3 regions of the Streptomyces sp. NBC_01506 genome follow, and region 3 is predicted to be linked to each of the others. Evidence: riboswitches for the same ligand, from Rfam matches in the RefSeq annotation. Region 3 holds a riboswitch; each other region holds the start of a gene.
The links. Region 3 has a riboswitch for thiamine pyrophosphate ahead of OG329_RS10110 (thiamine ABC transporter substrate binding subunit). Riboswitches for the same ligand answer to the same signal wherever they lie in the genome.

Region 1: it holds a riboswitch for thiamine pyrophosphate, as region 3 does, so the genes downstream of both, thiO (glycine oxidase ThiO) here and OG329_RS10110 (thiamine ABC transporter substrate binding subunit) in region 3, are expected to answer to the same signal.
Region 2: it holds a riboswitch for thiamine pyrophosphate, as region 3 does, so the genes downstream of both, thiC (phosphomethylpyrimidine synthase ThiC) here and OG329_RS10110 (thiamine ABC transporter substrate binding subunit) in region 3, are expected to answer to the same signal.

The regions. Positions count from the first base shown of each region.
Region 1 covers NZ_CP109422.1:7,200,432-7,210,304, forward strand. The annotation lists gene OG329_RS32330 (PASTA domain-containing protein) at 1-990, opposite strand, end outside; gene OG329_RS32335 (thiazole synthase) at 1,134-1,928, opposite strand; gene thiS (sulfur carrier protein ThiS) at 1,935-2,135, opposite strand; gene thiO (glycine oxidase ThiO) at 2,216-3,421, opposite strand; TPP riboswitch at 3,418-3,532, opposite strand; gene OG329_RS32350 (NAD(P)/FAD-dependent oxidoreductase) at 3,708-4,871, shown strand; gene OG329_RS32355 (Rv2175c family DNA-binding protein) at 4,984-5,349, shown strand; gene thiE (thiamine phosphate synthase) at 5,443-6,111, shown strand; gene metF (methylenetetrahydrofolate reductase [NAD(P)H]) at 6,255-7,172, shown strand; gene OG329_RS32370 (hypothetical protein) at 7,224-8,225, shown strand; gene OG329_RS32375 (phytoene desaturase family protein) at 8,298-9,839, opposite strand.
Region 2 covers NZ_CP109422.1:4,756,232-4,766,104, reverse strand. The annotation lists gene OG329_RS20820 (metallophosphoesterase) at 1-1,275, shown strand, start outside; gene OG329_RS20815 (hypothetical protein) at 1,429-2,250, shown strand; gene OG329_RS20810 (tetratricopeptide repeat protein) at 2,274-5,606, opposite strand; gene OG329_RS20805 (hypothetical protein) at 5,822-6,010, shown strand; gene OG329_RS20800 (VOC family protein) at 6,230-6,616, shown strand; gene thiC (phosphomethylpyrimidine synthase ThiC) at 6,694-8,448, opposite strand; TPP riboswitch at 8,443-8,585, opposite strand; gene OG329_RS20790 (YibE/F family protein) at 8,657-9,873, shown strand, end outside.
Region 3 covers NZ_CP109422.1:2,411,829-2,421,701, reverse strand. The annotation lists partial or broken gene OG329_RS10145 (peptidoglycan DD-metalloendopeptidase family protein) at 1-257, opposite strand, end outside; gene rpsB (30S ribosomal protein S2) at 549-1,508, shown strand; gene tsf (translation elongation factor Ts) at 1,595-2,455, shown strand; gene pyrH (UMP kinase) at 2,654-3,433, shown strand; gene frr (ribosome recycling factor) at 3,564-4,121, shown strand; gene OG329_RS10120 (phosphatidate cytidylyltransferase) at 4,121-5,191, shown strand; gene rlmN (23S rRNA (adenine(2503)-C(2))-methyltransferase RlmN) at 5,367-6,479, shown strand; TPP riboswitch at 6,533-6,657, shown strand; gene OG329_RS10110 (thiamine ABC transporter substrate binding subunit) at 6,737-7,831, shown strand; gene OG329_RS10105 (ABC transporter permease) at 7,987-9,600, shown strand; gene OG329_RS10100 (ABC transporter ATP-binding protein) at 9,606-9,873, shown strand, end outside.

The DNA.
Region 1 (9,873 bases), 4.8 Mb from region 3:
CAAGGCGCCGTGGCCGTCCTGGGACGGCTCCGACGACGCGCCGCCGAAGACCGCGCCGTTCCTGCCGCGCGCCCCGCCTTTCGTTCCGGCGGTGGGCGACGAGGTCTCCGTCGTGGCCCGCGGCGGCAGCGCGTCCAACTGCGCGTCGTCCAGCGCGGCGCGCGTGCGCCGGGTCAGCGCGAGCAGCGCCACCGCGTCCTCGGGGCGGATCTCCGGATTGCGGGCGGTGGCCGTCGCGACCAGCTCGTCCAGCTCGATCGCCATACCGGGCACCGCGGCGGACGGCGCGGGCACGTCCTCGTTCAGATGGAGGTAGAGCACCTGTGCGGGGGTGTCCCCGCCGTGCGGCTTGGCGCCGGTCAGCATCTCGTGCAGGACGACACCGCACGCGTACACGTCGACCCGGGTGTCGGACGTACCGTGCTCGATCTGCTCCGGGGCGAGGTACGAGACAGTGCCGAGGATCGTGCCCGTGGTGTTGGTGACCGAGCCGATGGCCCGTACGAGACCGAAGTCGGCGACCTTCACCCGGCCGTCGTCCCCTATCAGGACGTTCTCCGGCTTGATGTCCCGGTGGATGAAGCCGGCCCGGTGGGCGGCGCCCAGCGCGGCCAGCATCGGCTCCAGGATGTCGAGCGCGGCACGCGGCTGGAGGGCGCCGCGCTCGCGCAGGACGTCGCGCAGCGTGCAGCCCTCCACGTACTCCATCGCCAGATACACATACGCGCCCTCGGCGCCCTGGTCGAAGACCCCGACGACATTCGGATGCGCCAGCCGTGCCACGGACTTCGCCTCGCGGATGAAGCGCTCCACGAAGGTGACGTCGGTGGCCAGGGCCGGGTGCATCACCTTCAGGGCCAGGACCCGGTCGAGCCGGGTGTCGACAGCCCGGTAGACCGTGGCCATGCCGCCGACGGCGATGCGCGCGTCGACGCGGTAACGGCCGTCGAGCACCTGCCCGACGAGAGGGTCCTTAAGCGTCGTGTCCACCCGTTGAGTCTACGAGCCGCCACCGACACTCCCGCAGCCCCGTGTCAGGCGTGACCCGCGGCTGGAGCCGTCTTGTGACAGCACCCACACCACATCGCGGCAAACGGCCCTCGCCGTCACCTTTCGCCCGTGGCGGGAGGGTCTCAGAACGCCGGCCGCTCCGGGTCCAGCGCCGCGCGCCCCTCCGTGGGAGACGAGGCGTCCGCGAAGTGCCGACGCGGAATGCGGCCCGCGCGGCGGGCCAGCCGGCCCGCCTCGACCGCGTGCCGCATCGCCTCGGCCATCAGGACGGGCTCCTGGGCGCGCGTGACCGCCGACGCCAACATGACGGCCGCGCAGCCCAGCTCCATGGCGAGGGCGGCGTCCGACGCCGTACCCGCCCCCGCGTCCAGGATCACCGGCACGCGCGCGTGGTCGGTGATGAGCTGGAAGTTGTGCGGGTTACGGATGCCCAGACCCGATCCGATGGGGGAGCCGAGCGGCATGACCGCCGCGCAGCCCACGTCCTCCAACTTCCTGGCGAGCACGGGATCGTCGTTCGTGTACGGCAGGACGGTGAAGCCGTCGTCCACCAACGTCTCGGCGGCGTCGAGCAGTTCGATCGGGTCGGGCAGCAGCGTCCGTTCGTCGGCGACCACTTCGAGTTTGATCCAGTCGGTGCCCAGCGCCTCGCGCGCGAGCCGGGCGGTGAGAACGGCCTCGCCGGCGGTGAAACAGCCCGCCGTGTTCGGCAGGACCCGGATGCCGAGGCGGTCGAGCACCGACAGGACGGAGCCCTGGACGGTGGGGTCCAGCCGGCGCATGGCGACGGTGGTGAGTTCGGTGCCGGACGCGGTCAGGGACCGTTCCAGTACGTCGAGGCTGGGCGCGCCGCCGGTGCCCATGATGAGCCGGGAGTTGAGGACGGTGCCGCCGATGGTGAGCCGGTCGTCGGACATAGGGACCTAGCCTCCTTGGACCGCGGTGAGGACTTCGACGCGGTCTCCGTCGGACACGGTGGTGGCGGACCAGCGTCCGCGCGGGACGACCGTCTCGTTGAGCGCGGCGGCGACGCCCGACGGGGCGGCGGTGAGGCTCGCGACGAGGACGTCGAGGGTGACGGGGCCGGCGAGGACGCGGGCCGCTCCGTTCACCGAGACGGTCACGGAAGCGGAAGCGGACGCGGGAACGGATCGCGGAACGGACTCGGAATCGGCTTCGGGAACCGGGGAATTCACGGTGTCGGTCATGCGTGCTGCTCCTGACCTGCGCGGACGGCGGGGGAGAAGGCCGGCGAGCGGCCGGGCGGGAGACCGGGCGAGAAGCGTCCCGGCGTGAAGGGCCGTGCGTCGTCGGGGAGTTCACCCGTCGTGAGTACGGTGGCCATCACCTGGCCCGTGACGGGTGTCAGGAGCACCCCGTTGCGATGGTGCCCGGTGGCCAGATGCAGGCCCGGCAGGGCGGTCGGCCCGAGCAGCGGGGCGTTGTCCGGCGAGGTCGGGCGCAGCCCGGCGCGGGTCTCGGTGAGCGGCAGTTCGGTGATGCCGGGGAGCAGTTCATGGGCGTCGCGCAGCAGCTCGTACACCCCTCCCGCCGTCACCGTCGTGTCCCAGCCGAGTTCTTCGCTCGTCGCGCCCAGGACCAGCTCGCCGTTCTCGCGCGGCACGAGATAGATATGGCTGCCGCGGACCTCGGCCCGCAGCGTCCGGGAGAGGAACGGGGCGTACTGGCGCGGCACCGTCAGCCGCAGGACCTGGCCCTTGACGGGGCGTACCGGCGGCAGCACGTCGTCCGGCACGCCCGCGAGCTGTGCGCTGCGGCTGCCCCCGGCGATGACGACCTGGCCGGCGCCGAGTTCGGCGCCGCCGCCGACCGTGAGCCCGGCGGCCCGGCCCCGGACCACTCGCAGGCGTTCGGCCCAGGCCCGGTGGAAGACCACCCCCGACCGCTCGCAGGCCGTCACAAGGGCGGCGGCGAGCCTGCGCGGATCGATCTGGTGGTCACCGTCGACCCGCAGCCCGCCGCGTACGCGCGGAGCGAGCATCGGCTCCAGCCGCCGGCACTCGCGGCCGGTGAGCCATTGCGACTCAAGACCCGACCTCCTTTGGAGGGCGTGCAGTTCACGCAGTTGCGCCCGGTCGTCGGTGTCGAGAGCGACGGCGAGCGTGCCGCAGACGCGGTAGCCGGTGTCCTGCCCGGTGGCCGACTCCAGTTCGGCGACGAAGTCGGGGTACAGCCGCGCGGAGGCGATGTTCAGCCCCAGCAAGGTCTCTTCGCCGTGGTCGAGTTCGCTGACGGCGGCGAGCATTCCGGCGGCGACCTGGGCGGCGCCGCCGCCCGGCTCGGGATCGACGACGCCGACGCCGAGCCCGCGCTGCGCGGCGCGCCAGGCGGTGACGAGGCCGATGATTCCGCCCCCGACGACGAGAACGTCTGTATGAGATGACCGCATGGGCGTCCAGCTCCTCCCTTCGCCGGCATGACCCGGATCAGGTTCGTACGGTCGGAGGCCGCGTCAGCCTCCCTCTCAGCCCGGTGCGTCCGGGCTCCCGCGAGGTGTGAAGTCTCTTGTCCGCTACCGGCGACAAGTGCTTGCGGCTGCCAGGGTAACCCCCTGTCCCCGCCCCCTGTAAGGGAGTCGTGGTCACTCGTGGCCCCGGCCGGTTCCTTAAGGTGATCGGGTGAGCGAGCAGCGGAAGCAGGCGGACGAGCGGCGCACGGTCATCGTCGGCGCGGGTATGGCGGGTGTGCAGACCGCCGTGGCACTGCGCGAACTGGGGCACGACGGCCCCGTCACCCTCATCGGCGCCGAGCGGCACCAGCCCTACGACCGGCCCCCGCTCTCGAAGGCCGTCCTTCTCGGGACGGCGGAGAGTTCGGCCTTCGACGTGGACTTCGACGCGCTGTCCGTGGAACTGCGGCTGGGCCTCGAAGTGACCGGCGTGCGCCCCGGGGACCAGGAGTTGGACACGGCGGCGGGGCCGGTTCCGTACGACGTGCTGGTCCTGGCCACCGGCGCCGAACCGATCACGCTGCCGGGCGCGGAAGGCGTGCCCGGCGTCCATCTGCTGCGCACCCTGGACGACGCCGCGCGGCTGCGCCCCGTCCTGGACGCCAAGCACCGCGTCGTCGTGGTGGGAGCGGGCTGGATCGGCGCCGAGTTCACCACCGCGGCCCGGGAGGCCGACTGCGCGGTGACCGTCCTGGAGGCCGCGGACCGTCCGCTCGCCGGCGCCCTGCCCGCCGAGGTCGCCACTCCGATGGCGCACTGGTACGCCGAGAGCGGCGCCGAACTCCTCACCCACGCGCGCGTGGCGACCGTCGAGCCCGGCCGGGTGGTCCTCACCGACGGCCGCGAACTGGCGGCGGACGCGGTGATCGTGGGCATCGGCGCCAGACCCGCCACGGCCTGGCTGGCGGGCTCCGGCATCGCGACCGGCGCCGAGGGCGCCGTCACCGCCGACGACCGGCTGCGCGCCTCGACGCCCGGCGTGTACGCGGTCGGGGACTGCGCCTCGTTCCCCTCGGCCCGCTACGGCGAGCGGCTGATGGTGCACCACTGGGACAACGCGCTCCAGGGACCGCGCACGGTAGCCGCCGACATCGTGGGGGAGTCGCACGAGCCTTACGACCCCGTTCCGTACTTCTGGTCCGAGCAGTTCGGCCGCTTCGTGCAGTACGCGGGCCACCACGCGCGGGCCGACACCCTCCTGTGGCGCGGCGACCCGGCGAGCGCCGCCTGGTCGGTCCTGTGGCTGCGGGACGGGGCGCTGGTGGCGCTGCTCGCCGTCGGCAGACCGCGTGACCTGGCACAGGGCCGCAAGCTCGTCGCGGCGGGCGCGCGGATCGACACGGAGCGTGCCGCCGACCCCGCCGTACCGCTCAAACTGACGGCTCTGTGACAGCGCCCCGCCCCGTTCCTCCCGGCCGGACGCCCGCCCGGCGGGCCGCAGGACACCCCCTGGGTGCCCGGCTCGGCTTCCGACTGTCAGTCCCAGATGGCAGGCTTGTCCTGTGACTGAGATTGACGCAAAGATCGATGCTCTCGTCCCTGCCTGGCTTCACCTGCCCGATATCGCCGAAATGCTCGATATCGAGGTGACGCGCGTGCGCCAGTTGGTCAAGGAGGGCCAACTGATCGCCGTGCGCCGCGGTGAGAATCGGGCGCTCCAGGTGCCGGCCGCCTTCATCGACGGCAACAAGGTCGTCAAGGGCCTCGCGGGGACCTTGACGCTCCTGCGGGACGACAGCTTCACCGACGAAGAGATGCTTGAGTGGCTCTTCACTCCCGACCCGTCCCTGCCGGGCACGCCCGCGCAGGCCCTCAGCGAGAATCGCGGTACGGAGGTGAAGCGCCGCGCGCAGGCGCTCGCCGTCTGAGTGCACCCACACCGGCCGTGCGCGGACCGGGCAGTCCCGGCCCGCGCACGGCCGTCCCGACAACGGTCCGACGATCCGACGGGGGAGACCCGCATGCCCGCAGCGCCCGGTGCGCCCAGCGCACTCGATCTGCTGTCCGACGCCCGGCTCTATCTCTGTACGGACGCGCGCAAGCGGCAGGGGGACCTCCCCGAGTTCCTGGACGCCGTCCTCACCTCCGGTGTGGACATCGTGCAGTTGCGTGACAAGGGCATGGAGGCGGCCGAGGAGCTGGACCACCTCCAGGTCTTCGCCGACGCCTGCCGGCGCCACGGCAAACTCCTGGCCGTGAACGACCGGGCGGACGTGGCGCACGCCATCGGTTCCGACGTGCTGCACCTGGGCCAGGGCGACCTGCCTGTCTCCGCCGCCCGCGCCATCCTCGGTACGGAGCTGCTGATCGGCCGCTCCACACACTCCGAGGCCGAGGTGATGGCGGCGGCCGGCGAGCCCGGCGTGGACTACTTCTGCGTCGGCCCCTGCTGGCCCACCCCCACCAAGCCCGGCCGGCCCGCCCCCGGACTCGACCTCGTGCGGTACGCGGCCTCGCTGGCCACCCGCCGCCCGTGGTTCGCGATCGGCGGGATCGACACCGGCAACCTCGAAGAGGTGCTGGACGCCGGCGCCCGCCGGGTCGTGGTCGTACGGGCCCTCACGGAGGCGCGGGACCCGGCCATGGCGGCGGCCGGCATCGCGAAGCGCGTCCGCGACCGGGTCGCCTGACACGCGCCGCCGGACCCCCGCACCGCCCCGCGCCCACACCCCGCGGCGCCCGTACTGTCCAAGGGGTGGACAGGCATGGCGTGAAATGGACAAAACAGCCTGCTCTGGTTGGGTGACAGCCGCACCGTGGATAACCTTCCGGTATGGCCCTCGGTACAGCTTCGACCAGGACGGATCACGCCCGTACGGTGCGTGATCTGCTGGCGACCGGCAAATTGTCGTACTCATTCGAATTCTGGGCGCCCAAGACGGAGAAGGGCGAGCGGAATCTGTGGAACGCGCTGCGCCGGGTCGAGGCCGTCGCCCCGAACTTCGTCTCGGTGACCTACGGCGCCGGCGGTTCCACCCGCGCGGGCACGGTCAAGGCGACCCAGCGCATCGCGTCCGACACCACGCTCACCCCGGTCGCCCATCTCACCGCTGTGAACCATTCGGTCGCCGAACTGCGCAACATGATCGGCCAGTACGCCGACGCCGGGATCAGGAACATCCTCGCCGTGCGCGGAGACCCGCCCGGCGACCCGATGGGCGAGTGGGTCAAGCACCCCGAGGGTGTGCGTTACGCGGCGGATCTGGTCCGTCTGATCAAGGAGTCCGGCGACTTCTGTGTGGGCGTCGCCGCCTTCCCCGAGATGCATCCGCGCTCGCCCGACTGGGAGAGCGACATCCGCCACTTCGTGGCCAAATGCCGCGCGGGCGCCGACTACGCGATCACCCAGATGTTCTTCGACCCCGAGGACTATCTGCGGCTGCGGGACAAGGTGTCGGCGGCGGGCTGCGACACCCCGATCATCCCGGAGATCATGCCGGTCACGAACGTCCGGCAGATCGAGCGCTTCTCGCAGCTCAGCAACGCGTCGCTGCCCCCGGCGCTGAAAGAGCGGATCCTCTCCGCCAAGGAGGATCCCGCCGCTGTACGCTCCATCGGTATCGAGTACGCGACGGAGTTCTGCGCGACGCTGCGCGCGGAGGGTGTCCCCGGACTCCACTTCATTACACTCAACAACTCCACGGCGACGCTCGAAATCTACGAGAATCTCGGACTGCACGAGCAGTCGTGACCGGTCGTACCCGCCCCGCCCCGGGGCGGTGACCGCAGGAGAGGGGCGGGCATGGGCTGGACGGTCCTCTACATCGCGTTCGGCGTCGTCGCGCTGTGGCTGCTGGGTGAAGTGCTGCTCCAGTACAAGGCGCGGCTGCGTTGGCGGTTGCTCGCCTTCACGGGTTTCGTCGGTGTGGTGCTGGGCGTCCTGCTCGCCTCCGTCCTGGTCATCGCGGTCGGCGCGATCGCGTTCGCGATCGGCCAGACCTATGTGACGCTGTCGTTCCGCCGTGGCTTCTCCACCGGCTGGGCGATCGGCGGCAGCCCCGGCGCCAGCCGCCGCCGCAGGGCGGGCGGCGGTGAGGCCGAGACACGCGAACCGAGCCTGGAAGTCTCGGACTTGGAGTACCAGCCGGTCGCCGCCGACCCCATGGGTCCGGTCCCCGACGAGCCCTCGCACATCGCGTCCGTCTACGAGCCGGAGCCGATGCCCGACGAGACCGGTCAGTACGGCGTGTACAGCGATGCCGCCTACCAGGCGACCCAGTACGGCAATTACGACCCGTACAACGGCCAGGACGCCCCCACGGGCCAGGACACCTACACCAGCCACGCCGGCCACGACGCCTACGCCGGACAGGGCCAGGACGCGTCGTACGGCACGGCGGACGCCTACGGGGCCCCGGACGCCCACGCGAGCCAGGGCCAGGACGTGTACGGCGGGCCGGACGCGTACGCGGGGCAGAACGGCCAGAGCGGGCCGTACGACTACGGCACGGGGCAGCAGCAGTACGCGGCCTACACCGACCCGTACAGCGGCGCGACCACCGGCGGCGACTCCTACGGCGCGTACGACAGTTACGGCGGCCGGCAGCAGTACGCGGACCCCTACGGCGACCAGGGCGACCAGGGCGGCCAGGCAGCGGGGCCCGAGTACGGCGCGGAGACGCCGCCCGGCGGGGTCTGGGTCCCGCAGCAGCGCGAGGGCGAGAACATCCCCCCGATGCCGCAGCAGGCGCCCCAGCCGTACGGCTACGACCCCAACCACGACGAGCAGCAGTACCGCTACTGACGGGCGCTCAACTCCCGCCACCTGTTCCCGAGTTCACCTGCGGTCGGCGCGGGCCCGGTCGGCCACGCGGGGTCAGCGCGAACCGCGGAAGTCCGCGCCCTCCACGATCAGCCCGGCGACCAGCGCCCCCGACATCCCCGCGTGCGCCAGCCCACCACCCGGGTGCGCCTCGCCGCCCACGAGATACAGACCGGGCAGCCGTGTGCTGTTGCCCGGATGCAACAACCGGCCCCCGACACCCGCCAGCGAGGGCGCCGGCACCGAACCGCCCCGCGCCCCGGTCCGGGCCGCCGTGTCGGCCGGCGTACGGATCTCCCGCCAGCGCAGCCGCCCCCGCAACTCGGGCACGGCGGAACCGGCCGCCTCCACCAGTACCTCGGCGTACCGCTCGCACCGCGCGGCGTCGGTCCAGTCCACCGGACCGTGCGGCGCGACGGTCGCCGTGACGGTGACCGCCTCGTGCTCGTCGTCCGGACGCGTCGTCGGGTCGTCGGGCCGCAGCACCGTGACCGTGGGCCGCTGCGCCGTCCGCCCGGAGAACACCGCGCCGGCCTCGTCGCCGCCGTCGGGGGAGTGGACCACCGTCCGGTGCGCCGTACCCTGCGGCCTGCCGCCACGCAGGGCCAGCAGCACCGTGAACCTGCCGGGGACCGACGGCACCCCGCCGCCGCCCGCGCTGCCGCCTCGGGGCCGTACATCGTCGTCCCGCCACAGCTCCTGGCCCACCAGGGCCGCGGGCGCCGTGCCCGCCACCACATGGTCCGCTTCCACGACCGTGGGGGCGGACGCGGCCGGCCCCGGTGCCAGCTCGACACCGGCCGCGCGGCCGTCCTTCTCCACGATGCGGGTCACCTCGGCGTGGAAGACGAACTCCACCCTGCGCGCCAGACACCGCTCGTACACCGCGTGCGCCAGCGCCCGCATCCCGCCCCGTACGTACCAGGTGCCGAAGGTCTGCTCCATGTACGGCAGCAGGGCGGCGCCCGCCGGAGTGCGCCGCGGATCGAGTCCGTACGACAGGACGTACCCCTCGAACAGCGCGGCGAGCCGGGCATCGGCCAGCTCCCACGACCCCACCTCGGCGACGGTGCCCGCCATCCGGGGCGTCCGCAGCAGCCTGCGCCGCTGGACGGCCGGATACGGATCGCGCCCCAGCACCTGCCAGTCGCCGCGCAACGGCTCCTCCAACAGAGGACGCCGCGACCGGTCCCAGGCGTCCCGCGCCCGGCCGAGGAAGTCGCCCCACCGGGCACCCGCGCCCGCGCCGAGCGCGGCGTCCAGGGCCGCGACGACACCGCCGCGCGACGCGTTCGGCAGGGACACCTCGGTGCCGTCCGGGAGGAGATGCCTGCTCGCCGGGTCGACCTGAGTCATCCGTACGCACTCTTCGAGCGGCTGCTTGCCGGTCTTGACGAACAGATCCCGGTACACGGCGGGCAGATGCAGCAGGCCGGGCCCCGTGTCGTACGCGAACCCGTCGCGCTCGAACCGCCCGAGGGCGCCGCCGTACGTCGCCGAGCGTTCGTACACCGTCACTCGGTGCCCCGCCACCGCCAGCCGGGCAGCCGCCGCCATCGCGCCCATCCCGGCGCCGATCACCGCAATCCGTGCCATGAAGTGGACCTTAGCGGCCGGATTTTCCGGCGTA
Region 2 (9,873 bases), 2.3 Mb from region 3:
ACGCCGGACGACCGGCCCGGCGCTCCGGGAAGCCTCGGTGAGCCGCCCCGTACGGACCCCAGGACCGACTCCGCCCAGGCACCGACTCCCGTGGCCACGAACGTCTCTGACGCCCCGTCGCCTCCCGATCCGCGCCGCCTCGTCGGTACGGAGGCCGGCACCCCGGACACGCCCGCCACACCGGCTGTACCGCCCGCGCCGCCCGCGCCGGCGGCGCCCGCGCCCGCCACCGACGACGCCACCTCCTCCTCCCGCATCTCCGGCATCTCCCGCATCACCGACCACGGCGGCAACGTCGGTCACGTCGGTCACCCCGGCAACGCCATCCCGCGCGACGAGGTCCCCGAGGGCTACACCCCCACCGAGCGCGACCTCCCGGTGATCAAGCGCGCCGACAAAGCCCGGACGCGCGTCGACCCCGCCGAGAGCCCCGCCGAGGCGGACGGCCTCGGCCCGCTCTACGTCGTCGGCGACGTCCACGGCTATCTGGACGAACTCGTCGCCGCCCTCGCCGAACAGGGCCTCATCGACCACGAGGGCAACTGGGCCGCCGGCAACACCCGCCTCTGGTTCCTCGGCGACTTCACCGACCGGGGACCCGACGGCGTCGGCGTCATCGACCTCGTCATGCGGCTCTCCGCCGAGGCCGCCGCCGCCGGCGGCTACTGCAAGGCCCTGATGGGCAATCACGAGCTGCTGCTGCTCGGCGCCAAGCGCTTCGCCGACACCCCCGTCAACTCCGGGGCCGGCACCGCCACCTTCCAGGCCGCCTGGCTGCTCAACGGTGGCCAGAAGACCGACATGGAACGTCTCCAGGACGTCCATCTCCAGTGGATGTCGCGGCTCGACGCCCTCGTGGAGGAGGACGGGCATCTGCTGATGCACTCCGACACGACCGCGTATCTCGACTACGGCACCACCATCGAGGACGTCAACGACAACGTCCGCGCCATCCTCACCCGCAACGACGCGGACGAGTGCTGGGACATCTTCCGCAAGCTCACCAAGCGCTTCGCCTTCCGCGACAACGGCGGCCCGGAGGCCGCCAGGGAACTGATGGCCGCTTACGGCGGGCGGCGAATCGTCCACGGCCACAGCCCGATTCCGTATCTGCTCGGCGAAGTGGGCACCGAGGAACCCTCGGACGGCGAGGAGAACGCCGGACCCGTGGTCGACGGGCCGCATGTGTACGCGGACGGTCTCGCCATCGCCATGGACGGCGGAGTGACCATGGCCGGAAAGCTTCTGGTCGTACGGCTGCCGTTGCATAACTGAGCAGAGTGGGGGCAGGTGATTTCCGTGAACCCCCTGTCACCCCGTGCCGTAACCGCTCTACCATCGGCTTATCCGTAGCAGGCTCTCCTCCGTTTTCGCCAACCGCCCGTTCTTTACGGGCAATCCGGCTCTACGGAGCATCGGGGGACGCACATGAACAGCGCTCCGCATCTGCTGACCGAGGATCGCGCCGATTTCGAGCGGATTCTCGACGAGACGCTGCGCCATGCGCACGAACGTCCGGATCTGGCCGATGTGGGACAGCGGCTCAATACCGAACAACTGCGCACCTTGGCTCTCAACGCGACGTCTTTGATAACCGCCGCCGCCGCGGCCGAGTACGAGCACTACGCGAAGGTCCGGGAGGAATTCCGTACCCCGGCGACCTCGCCCGCGGGCAACTCCGTACTGACTCCGGCGGCGGAAGGATCACCCGGATCCACCGAGACGGGCGCGGGTCTCGCCGCCGTCGTCGCCGTGCTGGTGCCGGTCCTCGCGGGCGCGGCGGCCCTCGTCTTCCTGCTCGTCGGCTACACCTTGCGGATGCTCAGCCCGGTGCCCGCCTTCTCGGACACGCTGCTGACCGTCGGCTGGTTCTTCGGCGCCGTCACGGTCCTCGGCCTGGCGGTCGCCGCAGCCGGGCTGCTGATCACGGCCCTGCGCAACGCCTCGACGCAGGTCCCGGCCGACGAGGGCGACGGCTCGTGGCCCGACGAGGTGTCGCGGGCCCGCGAGGCGTGGCGCGTCGCCGTACGGGAACGCGGGATCCTGCCGTTCCTGCGCGAGGCCCTGGCCGCGCCCGGCGTGGAGCCGGCGCCGAAGCCCCGCCCGGCGCAGCATCTGCCGAAGATGGGCTACAGCCGCCCGAACTTCTCCAGCCCGGACGACGGCGCCACGGCCGGCCAGCGTCCGACGTTCTCGAGCCCGGACTTCTCCAGCCCCGACTTCGGCGGCCCGGAGCACCGGCCCGAGTAGGCGAGCGCGGGCGCCACAGGGGCTCAGCCGTTCCGGCCCGTCCGGCCCTCGATCGCGTCGCGGTGAGCGGCCAGCGCTTCCTGGACGGTCGCGATCCAGCGATGGTCGTTGTCGAGCACGGCGGACAGCGCGGACAACGTCTGCTCGAAGGCCGTGGTGGCGTCCTCGGGCACGAGCAGACCCATGTCGAGACGGCACTGGTCCCGGCGGAAACCGGTCATCAGAGTCTCCGAATGGTTCACGCCGAACTCGACGGCTTCGGCGGCCAGGACCTGTTCGTACAACTCCAGCGCCTCGGCGCGGTCCCCGTGCAGATGCGCCATCCGGGCCAGGCAGTAACTCGCCTTGCGTGTCTGCTTGTTGTCGGGGCCGAGGATCTGGGCGTACGAGGAGACCACCTGGCGCAGCTCGTCCCGGGCCTCGTCGTGGCGCTCCTGCTTCTCCAGGGTGTGGGCCAGGCAGTGCCGTTCGGACAGTACGACGGAGTCCTGCGGGTCCACGGTGACGAGCCGGTCCGCCAGCACCGCGCGGATCTCCCGCTCGGACTCCGCGAGGCGCCCGCTCCGGCGCATCAGATCGCCGCGCATGTGCCGCAGCCGTAGAGCCCGGGGGCGTACGGGCGAGTGCGCGTCGTCTCTGCCGTCGAACCAGACGAGGGATCCGTCAAGCACGTCCATGGCGTCCGTCTCCCGGCCCTGCTGTTCGAGATTGTTGGTCAGACAGCGTGTCAGGTCCAAGTACAGGTCCGTTCCCTGGCTGTCGACGGCCTCCAGTTCGTCCAGTACGGACTGATATTCCATCTCCGCCTCGGTCCACCGCTTGGCGGCGTCCAACGCGTGTGCCATCTGGTGGCGTTGGTGCAACGGAAGGAAACGGTGATTCCTCGACGAGAGGCTTTCCGTGTGCTCGATCATGGCTCGGAACTCGGCGTTGGCCCCCACCTCGTCGTGGCTGCGCGCCATCATGGTCTGGGCGAGAGTCCCGTGGATGAGCAGCGTGTACGGGTCGTTGGGGCCGAGTACCCGGCGGCTGGTCAGCAGCAGATCACGCAGCTCGGCCTCCATCTCGGCATGGGACGTCTGCCCGCTCTCGTGCCGGGACACGGCGAGGTCGTAGCGAGTGATCAAGGTCTCCGAGTGATCCGGGCCCAGCTCCGCCGACTGCTCGGCCAGCAGGTCCTCGCACTCCCGGACCGACTCCGCGTCATGGCTGCGCACCATCATCAGTTGGCTGAGCAAGCTGTGCGTGATCAAGGTGTACGGGTCGCTGGGACCGAGTACGTCGCGCCGGGCCTTACGTACCTTCCGCAGCTCGGCCACCGTCTCGGCATCGGATGCCTGATCGTTCTCGTATCGGCAGGCGGCGAGGTCCTGGCGAGTGATCAGGGTCTCGGGGTGGTCCGGGCCCAACTGGGCCGATTGTTCGGCGAGTACGTCCGCGCACTCGCGCACCTGTTCCTCACCACCGAGCAGAGTGATGGCCGCGCGGTGGCGGATGGACAGGCGGACCGGGTGGTCCGGGGCGAGCGCGGCGCCTCGCCGGGCCAGCAGCCGGGCGACCTCCCCGGCGGTGTCCGAGCCCGCGAAGATGTAGAACGCGAACGCGGCGAGTCCCGCGCGCAGCAAGGGCAGCAGTACCTCTTGCTCGTACTCGTACTCGTACTCGTACTCATCCTCGTCCTCGTCCGCATCCGGGGCCGCGGCGAGGGCGGCGACGACGTGCGGGCCCAGCAGCCGCCACCAGGGCCAGTTGACCGGCTGCTCCGCGACGACCGTGCTACCCCCCTCGAGGATCCCGGCAACGGCGCGCCAGATGACCCGGCGCTCGCCGGCCGCGCTGTCGGCCAGCCGCAGCGCGTTGGCCTCCAGCACCAGCCGGTGGCTGACCAGGCAGGGCACCGGCGTACGGTCGTCGGCCCGCTCGCCGTCCGGTGCGATGTCGACGACATCGACCAGGCTGAGATCGATCAGCGCCTCCAGGGCCCGGTCCGCCTGGTCGGGTTCCGCTGCCGACTGGAGCGTTTCGGAGTCCAGCAGTTCGACGGGGAAGGGCGCCGGGGCACAGCAGGACAGCAGCCGCATGAGGAAGCGGGCCTCCGGCAGCCGCTGTTCCTCCAGGAGATCGAGGGACAGCTCCCAGGTGCGTCCCACCAGCCGCCGGTGCATCTGCTCGGTCCCCGCCTCGTCCAGACGCCGGCGTTCGCCCTGGTCGAGGAAGTCCGCACCGGCCTCGCCCAGCGCTTCGGTGTACGTGGCGAAGCTCCGCAGCCGCCCACCGGGCCGGGGGCCCCGGTGCCGCAGCAGCCCGGCGCCGCGCGCCGAACGGGCCAGATAGGAGCCCGCCAGCTTCAGAGCCAAGGGCAGTCCGTCCAGCCGCTCGGCGAGTACCTGTGCCTCGGCCGGATCGCCCGCCTCCCCGGCGAGGTCCAGCAGCAGGTCCCGCCCGTCGGCCGGACTCAGCACGCCGATCCGGTGGGTGTCCGCCTCGTGTCCCCAGACACCGGGCGTGCCGACCCGCGAGGTCACCACGGTCAGCCCCGCCCGGCTGGAGCGCAGCCAACCGGTGCCGTCACCGGGGACGCCGGTCTCCGCCGCCAGCCACGCGGGCTCGTCGGCGTTGTCCAGCACCAGCAGCCAGGGGTGTTCGGCGGCGTCCAGTTCCCGCCAGACAAGATCCGTGGCGCTGAGCCGGCCGGACCACGCCGCTTCGACGGTCTCCTCGTCGGCGCCCAGCTCCCGCGCGACCTCGCGCATCCCGGTGACCAGCCGGTCGGACGTGGCGGCGGACAGCCAGAAGACGCGGTAACCCCGGTCCCGGGCCTGCCGCGCCAGATTCAGCGCCACGGTGGTCTTGCCGCAGCCGCCCATGCCGAAGAGGATCTGCGCCCGGCTCTCGCCCTGGGCCAGCCGGCTCTCCAACTGGCCGAGCAGTTCGTCACGGCCGCGGACCCTGGACGGAAGTTCTCCGTACGGCGGACGGATGGAGAAGGTCCCGGGGCCGGTCGGGGCGGACGGCGGCGGTGACGTCTCCGCCACGACGTCGGTGTCGGGCCGACCCCCCTCCCTGATCGCCCGCTTCTCCTCGTCGAAGGCGTCCCTGGCCGCGTCGTACACCGTCCGCCAGGCCAGGTCGGGGGTAACATCGCAGCCGCGCAACAGGCCCGCGATCGTCTGCCACTTGGGGACGTGCCGACCGGTCAACACGTCGGAGATCGTCGTACGGCTGATTCGGGTGCCGGCGGCCAGGTCCCGCACACCGAAGTAGCCCGCCCGCTGCGCCACCGTCCGCAGACGGTCCGCCAAGTCCCGTACCGCCTGGGGCACTTCGGGGACAACCTGCCCAAAACCCGCTGCCACGCGATCCCCTCCCCGTGTCCTTTTTTGTCGGTTCCGAGCCTATGCCGGTGTCCGGCCGGACGTCCCCCGGACAACCGGACATCGAGTGTCCGGCCAGGCCCGCGCCGCGCTGTCCGCCCGCTGTCCGACAGCCGTTGGGGACAGCGGCCCGCCCGAATACCACTGAGGCAGCGGCGGACAGCGCCGCGTCGCCGGAGGGAAAAGGGGAACGGGGAATGGAACTGCTCATTGCCGGGGCGGACTTCGTCCAGGCGTATGCGACGGAACTGTCGGTGGGAATCGGCGCGCTGCGGCTGGCCCTGGACACGGTGCGGGGCGTCCGGTCACTGCTGCTGCGCCGCCGGACGGACCGGTCGGCGGGTGGCGAAGCCGGCGACCCGGCTCGGAGCCCCGGTACTCGTTGACCGGTCCCTGAGACCGACACGGAGGCCCGATCGAGAAGTCGATCGGGCCTCCTGCGTCGGACAACCCGGCCGCCACGCCCGTCCCGGTCGTCCCAGCGTTGAATCGGACTCAACAATCGTGTTCCGATCCCGTCTTGTTGGCGGAGTCCCGCCGGCGGATCGTAAGAAGCGTCCATCCGGCCAGCACCATCTCATCGCCCTGGAGAAGAAGTGACCTCTCTGCGCGTCAAGGCATTCGACCACCTCGTCCTCAACGTCGGGGATGTCGAACGGGCTCTGCGCTTCTACGTGGGACGCCTCGGTCTGGAGCCGGTACGCGTTGCCGAGTGGCGCGCCGGCGAGGTCCCGTTCCCCTCCGTGAGAATCACCCCTGAAACCATCCTCGACCTGCTCGACCGCCCTCGGGGAGAATCCAACGTCGACCACATCTGCCTGACCGTGGAACCGCTGGACTGGGGCGATTTCATCAGGTCGGAGACCTTCTCCGTCCTCGAAGGCCCTGTTGAGCGCTTCGGCGCACGGGGAACCGCCACGTCGGTCTACGTCCTGGACCCGGACGGCAACACCGTGGAGCTGCGCTGGTACCCGCAGGACGCCACGGTCTGACCGCCCTCGGGAGCCCGGTCCGGGTGGCCTGCCCGGACCGGGCTCCCGAGGACGAATTCAGCCGCCGGCCCCTCGCGTCAGTCCGCGAGCGGGAGATAGACCCGGTTACCGCTCGCCGCGAACTCCTTCGATTTCGCCGCCATGCCCGCCTCGATCTCGTCCTGCGAACCGCCGTGATCACGCCGGATGTCGTGGGAGATTTTCATCGAACAGAATTTCGGCCCGCACATCGAGCAGAAATGCGCGGTCTTCGCCGGCTCGGCCGGCAGCGTCTCGTCGTGGAACTCCCGTGCCGTGTCCGGGTCCAGCGCCAGATTGAACTGGTCCTCCCAGCGGAATTCGAACCGGGCGTCCGACAGCGCGTCGTCCCATTCCTGCGCCCCCGGATGCCCCTTGGCCAGATCCGCCGCGTGTGCCGCGATCTTGTACGTGATGACGCCGGTCTTGACGTCGTCGCGGTTGGGCAGACCCAGATGCTCCTTGGGGGTCACGTAGCAGAGCATCGCCGTACCCCACCAGGCGATCATCGCCGCGCCGATGCCCGAGGTGATGTGGTCGTACGCCGGGGCGACGTCCGTCGTCAGCGGGCCGAGCGTGTAGAACGGCGCCTCCTCGCAGATCTCCTGCTGGAGGTCGATGTTCTCCTTGATCTTGTGCATCGGGACATGGCCCGGCCCCTCGATCATGGTCTGTACATGGTGCCGCTTGGCGATCGAGTTCAGCTCGCCCAGCGTCCGCAACTCGGCGAACTGCGCCTCGTCGTTGGCGTCGGCGATCGAGCCGGGGCGCAGACCGTCGCCGAGGGAGTACGTCACGTCGTACGCCGCGAGGATGTCGCACAGCTCCTCGAAGTTCTCGTACAGGAACGACTCCTTGTGGTGGGCCAGGCACCACGCCGCCATGATCGAGCCGCCGCGCGAGACGATGCCGGTCTTGCGGCGGGCCGTGAGCGGCACGTAGCGCAGCAGCACGCCCGCGTGGACGGTCATGTAGTCGACGCCCTGCTCGGCCTGTTCGACGACCGTGTCCTTGTAGATCTCCCAGGTCAGCTCCTCGGCCTTGCCGTCGACCTTCTCCAGCGCCTGGTAGAGCGGCACGGTGCCGATGGGGACCGGGGAGTTGCGCAGCACCCACTCACGGGTGGTGTGGATGTTGCGGCCGGTGGAGAGGTCCATGACCGTGTCGGCGCCCCACTTGGTGGCCCAGGTCATCTTGTCCACCTCCTCCTCGATGGAGGAAGTGACCGCGGAGTTGCCGATGTTGGCGTTGACCTTCACCAGGAACCGCTTGCCGATGATCATCGGTTCGATCTCGGGATGGTTGACGTTGGCCGGCAGTACGGCGCGGCCGGCGGCGATCTCGTCGCGTACGACCTCGGGCGCGACGTTCTCCCGGATGGCGACGTACTCCATCTCCGGGGTGATGTCGCCCCGCCGGGCGTACGCGAGTTGGGTGACCGGCTGTCCGTCGCGGCCCCGGCGCGGCTGGCGCGGGCGGCCGGGGAAGACCGCGTCGAGATTGCGCAGCCCACCACGGGGTGAGGTGTGTTTGAGGCCGTCGTCCTCGGGGCGGACGGGGCGGCCCGCGTACTCCTCGGTGTCGCCCCTGCCGATGATCCAGTTCTCCCGGAGCGGTGCGAGTCCGCGCCGTACGTCGGTTTCGACGGTGGGGTCGGTGTACGGCCCCGACGTGTCGTACAGCGTCACGTCGTCGCCATTGGTGAGGTGCACCTGACGGACCGGCACCCGCAGGTCGGGGCGCGATCCTTCCACATATCCCTTGTGCCAGCCGATGGTGCGTGCGGCAGACGTGCGTGCGTCCTGAACGGTCATTTGAGACCTACTCCCTACGCCGGCATTACCCGGTAACAGGTTCGGCGGTCGACGCAGCTCAGGGGTCCGGGGAAGCCCCGGAACTCCACAGTCAGCGTCCTCTCAGCCCGGTGCTCCGAGCTCCCGCGTGTGTAAAGGCACCACCACGCTAACGCGATGTCGGGCGTGCTGAACAGAGGGCCTCCGCCGTTCTTGCGATGATCGGTCGGTGACCACACCCCAGCAGACACCCGAAACGCACGGCCGCGCGCAGGGCCAGGCGCACGGCCACGCGCAGGGCCAGCCGCATGGCCACTCGCACAGCCACGGCCCGGCCGCGCCGGTCTCCAAGCATCTGCGCAAGGTCATCGCGGCGGTGCTGATTCCCTTCGCCACGGCCGTCGTTGTCGGACTCGCGGTGCTCTGGCCCGGTGGCACCCCGGCGAACGAGCGCACCGGTGTCGGCTTCGACCGGCAGACCGTACAAGGCGAGGTGGTGAAGATCGAGAAGGTCGACTGCAAGGACGTGAATGCCGGCCAGGTCCCGCCGACGGGCGACACGTCCACAGCGCAGGGGCGTGCGGCGCAGGCCGCGCAGACCGGGGACTGTGTGAAGGCGACGGTCGAGGTGAAAAGCGGCAAGGACACGGGGCGTACGTTCGTCGAGGTCGTCCAGCCGGACGCGCCGCGGCAGTTTCACGTGAAACAGGGCGTTGTGGTGGCTTACGCCCCCGACGCGCCGCACGATCTCCAGTACTCGGTCACGGACGTGGACCGCACATTCCCGATGGCGCTGCTGGCCGGGATCTTCGCGCTCGCGGTGATCGTGGTGGGGCGGCTGCGCGGGCTGATGGCACTGGTCGCGCTCGTCATCTCGTTCGCCGTACTGACCCTGTTCATCCTGCCGGCGATTCTCCAGGGCTCGAATCCGCTGATCGTCGCGGTCGTCGGCGCGAGCGCGATCATGCTGCTCGCGCTGTATCTGTGCCACGGTCTGACGGCCCGTACGTCCGTCGCCGTGCTCGGCACGCTGATCTCGCTGCTGCTGATCGGACTGCTGGGCTCACTGTTCATCGGCTGGGCGAGTCTGACGGGCAACACGGACGACAACACCGGGCTGATCCACGGGCTGTATCCGGAGATCGACATGAGCGGTCTGCTGCTGGCGGGCGTCGTCATCGGATCGCTCGGTGTGCTGGACGATGTGACGGTCACCCAGACGTCGGCGGTGTGGGAGCTGCGCCAGGCGGATCCGGACATGGGACCGCGTGCCCTCTACCGGGCGGGTATCCGCATCGGGCGCGATCACATCGCGTCGGTGGTCAACACGCTCGTACTGGCCTACGCGGGCGCCGCGTTGCCGCTGCTGCTGCTCTTCTCGATCGCCGGTTCGAGCGTGGGGACGGTGGCCACCAGCGAGCTGGTGGCCCAGGAGATCGTACGGAC
Region 3 (9,873 bases):
CCCGCCGTGGTGTCGGGAACAGCGGCGGTGGCGCCGCCGGGACCGGGCGGGGGCGCCTCGGAGTCGGCACCGGTCTCCGTGCCCGCTTCCTCGTTGTCGGCGGCCCGCGCGTCGGACGAGGGGGCGAGCAGGACGGCTGCCACCACCCCCGCGAGCGCGGCGACGCCGGCGCGGAGGCACAGGGCGATGAACCGCCGCCGACCACGGCGGCGGGGCCGGGCGGAAGCGTGAATGAGTAGTTCGTCGACAGTGATCATGCCGTTCACGCTGCCGCAGTCGGCCGATTCAAGTGGATCATGCTCGGATTCTGTGGATAACCGGCCCGTTGTGCATATCTCCGTCACCCTCGCACTCCGTCGCCGGGCACTGTGCGGGTCCCGTACACTTCCTGTGGCGATCCGGGTCACCGGATCGACTTCGCACGCCCCGCCGCCGGCCTCTTCGCCGGTGTCCGCGCTTCTCGGTCCCTAGTGGCAAAGCGTTCCGGGGCGTCAGGCGCGTCCGCCGTCCGGCGGACGCGACAACCGAGTACCTCAAGGAGTACGGCCATGGCCGTCGTCACGATGCGGGAGCTGCTGGAAAGCGGCGTCCACTTCGGTCACCAGACCCGTCGTTGGAACCCGAAGATGAAGCGCTTCATCTTCACGGAGCGCAACGGCATCTACATCATCGACCTGCTCCAGTCGCTGTCGTACATCGACCGCGCCTACGAGTTCGTCAAGGAGACCGTCGCCCACGGCGGTTCCATCATGTTCGTCGGTACGAAGAAGCAGGCCCAGGAGGCCATCGCCGAGCAGGCGACGCGCGTTGGCATGCCGTATGTCAACCAGCGCTGGCTGGGCGGCATGCTCACCAACTTCTCCACCGTCTACAAGCGCCTTCAGCGTCTGAAGGAGCTTGAGCAGATCGACTTCGAGGACGTGGCCGCTTCGGGCCTCACCAAGAAGGAGCTCCTGGTCCTCTCCCGCGAGAAGGCCAAGCTGGAGAAGACCCTCGGTGGTATCCGCGAAATGCAGAAGGTGCCCAGCGCCGTCTGGATCGTCGACACCAAGAAGGAGCACATCGCCGTCGGTGAGGCGCGCAAGCTCCACATCCCGGTCGTCGCGATCCTCGACACCAACTGCGACCCCGACGAGGTCGACTACAAGATCCCGGGCAACGACGACGCGATCCGCTCCGTCACCCTGCTCACCCGCGTGATCGCCGACGCCGTCGCCGAGGGTCTCATCGCCCGCTCCGGCGCCGCCACCGGCGACTCCAAGCCGGGCGAGAAGGCCGCCGGCGAGCCCCTCGCCGAGTGGGAGCGTGACCTCCTCGAAGGCGACAAGAAGGCTGACGCGGAGAAGTCCGCCGACGCCGCCGAGGCTCCGGCCGACGTCCAGACCTCCGCCGAGACGGAGAAGGTCGCCGACGCCGAGCAGGCCGACGAGGCCGCCGCTCCGGCCGAGGCCCCCGCCGCCGAGGTCACCGAGGCCGAGGCCCCGGCCGCGGACGCCGACAAGGCCTGACCTCAAAGGTTCGGTTGCTGACGGCGGGGGCCAAGGCCTCCGCCGTCCACCCGTAGATCTTCGACTTCCGAGAGAGATTCACAGACATGGCGAACTACACCGCCGCTGACGTCAAGAAGCTCCGCGAGCTCACCGGCGCCGGCATGATGGACTGCAAGAAGGCTTTGGTCGAGGCCGACGGCGATGTCGACAAGGCCGTCGAGGTACTTCGCGTCAAGGGCCAGAAGGGCGTCGCCAAGCGCGAGAGCCGCAGTGCCGAGAACGGCGCCGTCGTCTCCCTCGTCTCCGACGACAACACCTCCGGTGTCCTGCTGGAGCTGAAGTGCGAGACGGACTTCGTCGCCAAGGGTGACAAGTTCCAGGCCGTCGCCAACGCGCTCGCCGCGCACGTGGCCGCGACCGGCCCCGCCGACATCGAGGCGCTGCGTGCCTCCGAGATCGAGCCCGGCAAGACCGTCCAGGCATTCGTCGACGAGGCCAACGCCAACCTCGGCGAGAAGATCGTCCTCGACCGCTTCGCCCAGTTCCAGGGCGACGGCAGCTACGTCGGCACGTACATGCACCGCACCATGCCCGACCTCCCGCCGCAGGTCGGTGTCCTGGTCGAGCTGGACAAGGGCAGTGCCGACGCCGCGACGGCGGCCACCGTCGCCAAGGACGTCGCCCAGCACATCGCCGCGTTCGCGCCGAAGTACCTCACCCGTGAGGAAGTTCCGGCCGACGTCGTCGAGAACGAGCGCCGCGTGGCCGAGGCGACCTCCCGCGAGGAGGGCAAGCCCGAGGCGGCGCTGCCCAAGATCGTCGAGGGTCGCGTCAACGGCTTCTTCAAGGAGGTCACCCTCCTCGACCAGCCGTTCGCCAAGGACAACAAGAAGTCCGTCAAGAAGGTCCTGGACGAGGCCGGTGTCACGCTGAAGCGCTTCGCGCGCATCCGCGTCGGCGCCTGACGGTCCGGACACCGTCCCGGGGCCGAGCACCCGGGACAGCGCAGTCGTACGCGATCGACGGTGGACCCCGCTAGGGTCTACTGCAGCCGCCGGCCGAACACGCGCCGGACGGCCGCAGATCTGACGAGGAGGCCATTGCCGCTAGGGACACAGACCCACCGGCAATGGCCTTCTTCGTATGTGCACGAGGAGACCCCCATGAGCAAGGGCGCGGACGCCACCCAGTCCACCGACGACAACAGTGACCCCGGCAAGAAGGCCGGGCGCTTCATGCTGAAACTGTCCGGTGAGGCGTTCGCCGGCGGGGGAGCGCTCGGCGTCGACCCCGACGTCGTACACGCCATCGCCCGCGAGATCGCCGCGGTCGTGCGGGACGGGGCGCAGATCGCCATCGTCATCGGCGGAGGCAACTTCTTCCGTGGCGCCGAACTCCAGCAGCGCGGCATGGACCGGGCCCGCTCCGACTACATGGGCATGCTCGGTACGGTCATGAACTGCCTGGCCCTCCAGGACTTCCTGGAGAAGGAAGGCATCGACTCGCGCGTCCAGACCGCCATCACCATGGGGCAGGTCGCGGAGCCGTACATCCCGCTGCGCGCCGTACGGCACCTGGAGAAGGGGCGCGTCGTCATCTTCGGCGCCGGTATGGGGATGCCGTACTTCTCCACCGACACCACCGCCGCCCAGCGCGCCCTGGAGATCGACGCCGAGGCGCTGTTGATGGGCAAGAACGGCGTGGACGGGGTGTACGACTCCGACCCCAAGACCAACCCCGACGCGGTGAAGTTCGACGCGCTGGAGTACGGCGAGGTGATCACCCGCAACCTCAAGGTCGCCGACGCCACGGCGGTCACTCTCTGCCGGGACAACGCGCTGCCGATCCTTGTCTTCGAACTCCTCACGGAGGGCAATATCGCGCGCGCCGTCAAGGGTGAGAAGATCGGCACGCTCGTGAGCGACCAGGGCACCCGGGCCTGAACTCGGGCTGCCCCGCACGGGGATGGACAAAGCCCTGCCGGTCGGACACCGTGCAGGAAAGAAGACGCGACGCAGGTTCCGACGGCCCTGTAAGCACACCGGGCCCACTCAAGACACGCAGGAGCAAGTGGTGATCGAAGAGACCCTCCTCGAAGCAGAGGAGAAGATGGAGAAGGCCGTCCTGGTCGCCAAGGAGGACTTCGCCGCGATCCGCACCGGTCGTGCGCACCCGGCGATGTTCAACAAGATCGTGGCGGACTACTACGGTGCGCTGACCCCGATCAACCAACTGGCCTCGTTCTCGGTGCCCGAGCCGCGCATGGCCGTGGTGACCCCGTTCGACAAGAGCGCGCTGCGCAACATCGAACAGGCCATTCGCGACTCCGACCTCGGAGTGAACCCGAGCAACGACGGAAACATCATCCGGGTGGTGTTCCCCGAGCTCACGCAGGACCGCCGCAAGGAGTACATCAAGGTCGCCAAGACCAAGGCGGAGGACTCGAAGATCTCGATCCGCTCCGTACGCCGCAAGGCCAAGGAGACGATCGACAAGCTGATCAAGGACGGCGAGGTCGGCGAGGACGAGGGCCGCCGCGCCGAGAAAGAGCTCGACGACACCACGGCGAAGTACGTCGCCCAGGTCGACGAGCTGCTCAAGCACAAGGAAGCCGAGCTGCTCGAGGTCTGATGAACGACTCTTCCTGGGGGGCCCCGCCGACTGCCGGCTACTGGGGACCGCCTGACCAGGGGGCTGCCCCGGCGGGTCCCGCATACGATGAGCTTGACGCACAGCAGACTCGGCCCATGCCCATCGTGCCCGACGTACCCGCGAGCGGCGGGGCCCAGGATGACGATCGGGGGGCTGCTCGGCCGGGCGGCCCTCTGTTCCGTGACGAAACGCCGCAGGAGCCCATGTCCGCCCCTCCGCCACCCCCGCCGAAGAAGCGGGCGGGCCGCGACCTCCGCGCGGCCATAGGGGTGGGTGTGGGCCTCGGGGCGGTGATCGTGGCGTCCCTCTTCATCGTGAAGGCCGTCTTCATCGGCGTCATAGTGGCCGCCGTCGTCGTCGGGCTGTGGGAGCTGACCTCCCGGCTCGACGAGAAGAAGGGCATCAAGGCGCCCCTCGTCCCGCTCGCTGTCGGTGGCGCCGCGATGGTCGTCGCCGGCTACGTACGGGGCGCGGAAGGCGCCTGGGTCGCGACCGCGCTCACCGCCCTCGCGGTGCTCGCCTGGCGTATGACGGAGCCGCCCGAGGGTTATCTCAAGGACGTGACGGCGGGCGTCTTCGCGGCGTTCTACGTGCCTTTCCTGGCGACGTTCGTCGCGATGATGCTCACGGCCGACGACGGCGCGCAGCGGGTGCTCACCTTCCTGGTGCTGACCATCGTCAGCGACACCGGTGCGTACGCGATCGGCTGGCGCTTCGGCAGCCACAAGCTGGCACCGCGCATCAGCCCCGGCAAGACCCGTGAGGGTCTGTTCGGAGCTGTGGGATTCGCCATGGTGGCGGGGGCTCTGTGCATGCAGTTCCTCATCGACGACGGCACCTGGTGGCAGGGCCTGTTGCTCGGCCTCGCCGTGGCGGTCAGTGCCACGCTGGGTGACCTGGGCGAGTCGATGATCAAGCGGGACCTCGGGATCAAGGACATGGGCACGCTGCTGCCCGGTCACGGCGGCATCATGGACCGCCTCGACTCGCTCCTGCCGACCGCCCCTGTGGTGTGGCTGCTGCTGGTGGTGTTCGTCGGCTCGGGCTGACCCGTATCCGCACCGGTTACTCTGGTAAGGCCCGCCGTCCTGGACGGCGGGCCTTACTGCGCTCCGCGGTCGCGGGGCCCGTCACATGAGGTCTCCTGGCACCGGCAGTGTGCCCACGTTGCTCCCGCGGTCGGCGGGAAACACCGGCCTCGTCGTACCGAGGAGAAAACAGCTCATGGCTCCGCCCAATCCCGGAGAACTGACCTTCGTCGCGCCCCGCGGCGCCAAGAAGCCGCCGAGGCACCTCGCCGACCTCACGCCGCAGGAGCGGCGCGAGGCCGTGGTGGCGCTCGGCGAGAAGCAGTTCCGTGCCAAGCAGCTTTCGCAGCACTACTTCGCGCGGTTCGCGCACGACCCCGCCGAGTGGACGGACATCCCCGCCGCCGCGCGCGAGAAGCTCGCCACGGAGCTGCTGCCCGACCTGATGTCCGTGGTCCGGCACATCTCGTGCGACGACGACACCACCCGTAAGACGCTGTGGCGGCTGCACGACGGCACGCTTGTCGAGTCCGTCCTGATGCGCTATCCGGACCGCGTCACCATGTGTATCTCCTCACAGGCAGGCTGCGGGATGAACTGCCCGTTCTGCGCCACGGGGCAGGCGGGTCTCGACCGGAACCTGTCCACGGCTGAGATCGTGCACCAGATCGTGGACGGCATGCGCGCGCTGCGCGACGGTGAGGTCCCCGGCGGCCCCGCCCGGCTGTCCAACATCGTCTTCATGGGCATGGGTGAACCGCTCGCCAACTACCGGCGCGTCGTGGGGTCGATCCGCAGGCTGACCGACCCCGAGCCGGACGGCCTCGGACTCTCGCAGCGCGGCATCACCGTCTCGACGGTGGGCCTGGTGCCCGCGATGCTGCGATTCGCCGACGAGGGCTTCAAGTGCCGCCTCGCCGTCTCGCTTCACGCGCCGGACGACGAGCTGCGCGACACCCTCGTGCCGGTCAACACCCGTTGGAAGGTGCGGGAGGTGCTGGACGCCGCCTGGGAGTACGCGGAGAAGTCGGGCCGCCGGATCTCCATCGAGTACGCCATGATCCGCGACATCAACGACCAGGCGTGGCGGGGCGATCTGCTGGGCCGGCTGCTCAAGGGGAAGCGGGTGCACGTCAATCTGATCCCGCTCAACCCCACCCCCGGGTCCAAGTGGACGGCATCCCGCCCCGAGGACGAGAAGGCGTTCGTCGAGGCGATCGCCTCCCACGGAGTGCCGGTGACGGTGCGTGACACCCGAGGTCAGGAGATCGACGGGGCGTGCGGTCAGTTGGCGGCGACGGAGCGCTGAGCGCGGCGAGGGGCCCCGACGGGGCCCATGTACGCTGGGTTCGAACGAATTACATATTCCGACAGGGGAGCGCCACAGCGCTGAGAGTGCGGCAGAGGATCGACAAGAGCCTCACGGTCGCAGACCCTCTGAACCTTGCCCAGGTCATTCTGGGTAGGAAGTTCGGTCATCACTCAAGCTGTTGCGCCCTGCCCTGCTCCGGTCCGCCGGTGCGGGGCGGGGCCGCGTCTTCTCCTGGACATCCCAGGAGGAATTCAGTGCGTACCACGAAGAAAATGGCGGCCAGTGGCCTCGCTATCGCGCTCGGCGTCTGCGCGCTGGCCGCGTGCGGCGGCGGGTCCGGCGACTCCACGTCGTCGGACGGCGCGAAGTCCAAGAGCGTGACGCTCGTCGCCCATGACTCGTTCGCCGCCTCGGACTCCGTATTGAAGGCGTTCACCGAACAGACCGGCTACACCGTCAAGGTGCTGAAGAGCGGCGAGGCGGGCGAGGCGCTCAACAAGGAGATCCTCACCAAGGGTTCGCCTCAGGGGGACGTCTTCTTCGGCGTCGACAACACCCTGCTCTCCCGCGCCCTCGACAACGGCCTGTTCACGCCGTACGAGGCGAAGGGCCTCGACCAGGTCCGCGCCGACGTTCGGCTCGACGACGCCAAGCACCGTGTCACCCCCGTCGACACCGGCGACGTCTGCGTCAACTACGACAAGAAGTACTTCGCCGACAAGAAGCTGGCGCCGCCGGAGACCTTCGCCGACCTGACGAAGCCCGCCTACAAGGACCTGCTCGTTGTCGAGAACGCCGAGCAGTCCTCACCGGGTCTCGGTTTCCTCCTCGGCACCGTCGCGGCGTACGGGGACGACGGCTGGCAGGGCTACTGGAAGCAGCTCAAGGCCAACGGCGTCCAGGTCGTGGACAGTTGGGAGCAGGCTTACAACGAGGACTTCTCCGGCTCGGCGGGCGGCAAGAAGGCCAAGGCGGAGCGCCCGCTCGTCGTCTCGTACGCGTCGAGCCCGCCGGTGGAGGTCCTGTACGCCGACCCGCAGCCCAAACAGGCGCCGACCGGCGTCGCCGCGGGCACCTGCTTCCGGCAGATCGAGTTCGCCGGCCTGCTCCAGGGCGCGAAGAACGAGGCGGGTGGCAAAGCCCTGCTGGACTTCCTGGTGAGCAAGACGTTCCAGGAGGACATGCCGCTCAACATGTTCGTGAATCCGGTCCTCGACGGTGCGAAACTGCCCACCCTCTTCACCGACCACGGTGCGGTGGTCGACAAACCGGAGACCGTGGCCCCGGAGAAGATCGCCAAGCACCGTGACGAGTGGATCCAGTCGTGGTCCTCACTCGTCGTCAAGTAGGCGCGAAGGCCGCCCGGGATGGCGGCGGGAGCACGCGTACGCAGGCGGGGCCGGTCGTCCGGGAACCGGGCCTCGGGGACCGAGGACGGGGCCGGGGCGCGGTACGCGCGGTGCGTGCCGAAGGGCGCCGTGGGGGCGCCGTACGGCTCTGCCTCATGGCCGTGCCCGTCGCGTTCTTCGCGGTCTTCTTCGCCTACCCCGTCGCCGCGATCGTCGGTCGCGGGCTGAAGGCGGACGGCGCCTGGCACTGGGGCCGGTTCGAGGACGTGCTGAGCCGGCCCGACATCGGTCAGGTGCTCTGGTTCACGACGTGGCAGGCCGCGGTCTCCACCGTCCTCACCCTGTTGATCGCACTCCCCGGTGCCTACGTCTTCGCGCGCTTCGAGTTCCCCGGCAAACAGCTCCTGCGCGCCGTCGTGACCGTGCCGTTCGTCCTGCCTACCGTCGTGGTCGGCACGGCGTTCCTCGCGCTGCTGGGGCGCGGCGGGCTGCTCGACGAACTGTGGGGCGTGCGGGCGGACACGACGGTCTGGGCGATCCTCCTCGCGCATGTCTTCTTCAACTACGCGGTGGTCGTCCGCACTGTGGGCGGCCTCTGGGCGCAACTCGACCCGCGCCAGGAGGAGGCCGCGCGGGTACTCGGCGCAGGGCGGCTCGCGGCGTGGTGGCGCGTGACGCTGCCCGCGCTGGGCCCCGCCGTCGCCGCCGCGGCGCTGATGGTCTTCCTCTTCACCTTCACCTCTTTCGGCATCGTCCAGATCCTGGGCGGTCCGGCCTACTCCACCCTGGAGGTGGAGATCTACCGGCAGACCGCGCAACTGCTCGACCTGCCCACCGCCGCCGTTCTGACGATGGTGCAGTTCGCCGCCGTCGGCGCGATTCTGGCGCTGCACGCCTGGACCGTACGCAGGCGGGAGACCGTCCTGAGACTGGTCGACCCCGCGCAGACGGTGCGCAGGCCGCACGGAGGCGGTCAGTGGGCGCTGCTCGCCGGCGTGCTCGGCACTGTCCTCCTGCTGATTCTGCTGCCCCTCGGCGTGCTGATCGAGCGCTCGCTCGACGGCCCGGCCGGGTACGGCTTCGACTACTACCGGGCGCTCCGTTCGGTGGAGGCGAGCGGCGGCACCTTCCTCGTACCGCCGCTGGAAGCGGTCTGGAACTCCCTGCGCTACGCGCTGACGGCGACGGTCATCGCTTTGGTCGTGGGCGGCCTGGCGGCTGCCGCTCTGACCCGGCGCGCGGGGCGCCTCGTACGGGGCTTCGACGCGCTGCTGATGCTTCCGCTGGGCGTTTCCGCCGTGACCGTCGGCTTCGGGTTCCTGATCACGCTCGACAAGCCGCCGCTGGACCTGCGGGCGTCGTGGATCCTGGTGCCGCTCGCCCAGGCGTTGGTGGGGGTCCCCTTCGTCGTACGGGTCATGCTTCCCGTACTGCGGGCCGTGGACGGGCGGTTGCGCGAGGCCGCGGCCGTTCTCGGGGCCTCGCCGTCGCGTGTGTGGCGGGAGGTCGATCTGCCGATGGTGCGGCGGGCGGTGCTGGTGGCCGCCGGATTCGCCTTTGCCGTCTCGCTCGGCGAGTTCGGTGCCACGGTCTTCATCGCGCGGCCGGACCGGCCGACGCTGCCGGTGGCTGTCGCGCGACTGCTGGGGCGGCCCGGGGATCTCAATTACGGGCAGGCGATGGCGCTGAGCACGGTGCTGATGGTGGTGTGCGCCGTGTCGCTGCTGGTGCTCGAACGTATTCGTACCGACCGTTCCGGAGAGTTCTGATGGCCCTGCTCAGTCTTGAGGACGTGACCGTGCGATTCGGGCGGCGTACGGCGCTCGACGCGGTGGATCTGGAGATCGCCGCGCATGAAATCGTCTGCGTGCTGGGGCCGAGCGGCAGCGGCAAGTCCACCTTGCTGCGCGTTGTCGCCGGCCTTCAGCCGCCGGACGCCGGACGGGTGCTGCTGGAGGACACCGACCAGGCGGGGGTGCCCGTGCACCGGCGCGGCGTAGGGCTGATGTTCCAGGACCACCAGCTCTTTCCACAGCGTGACG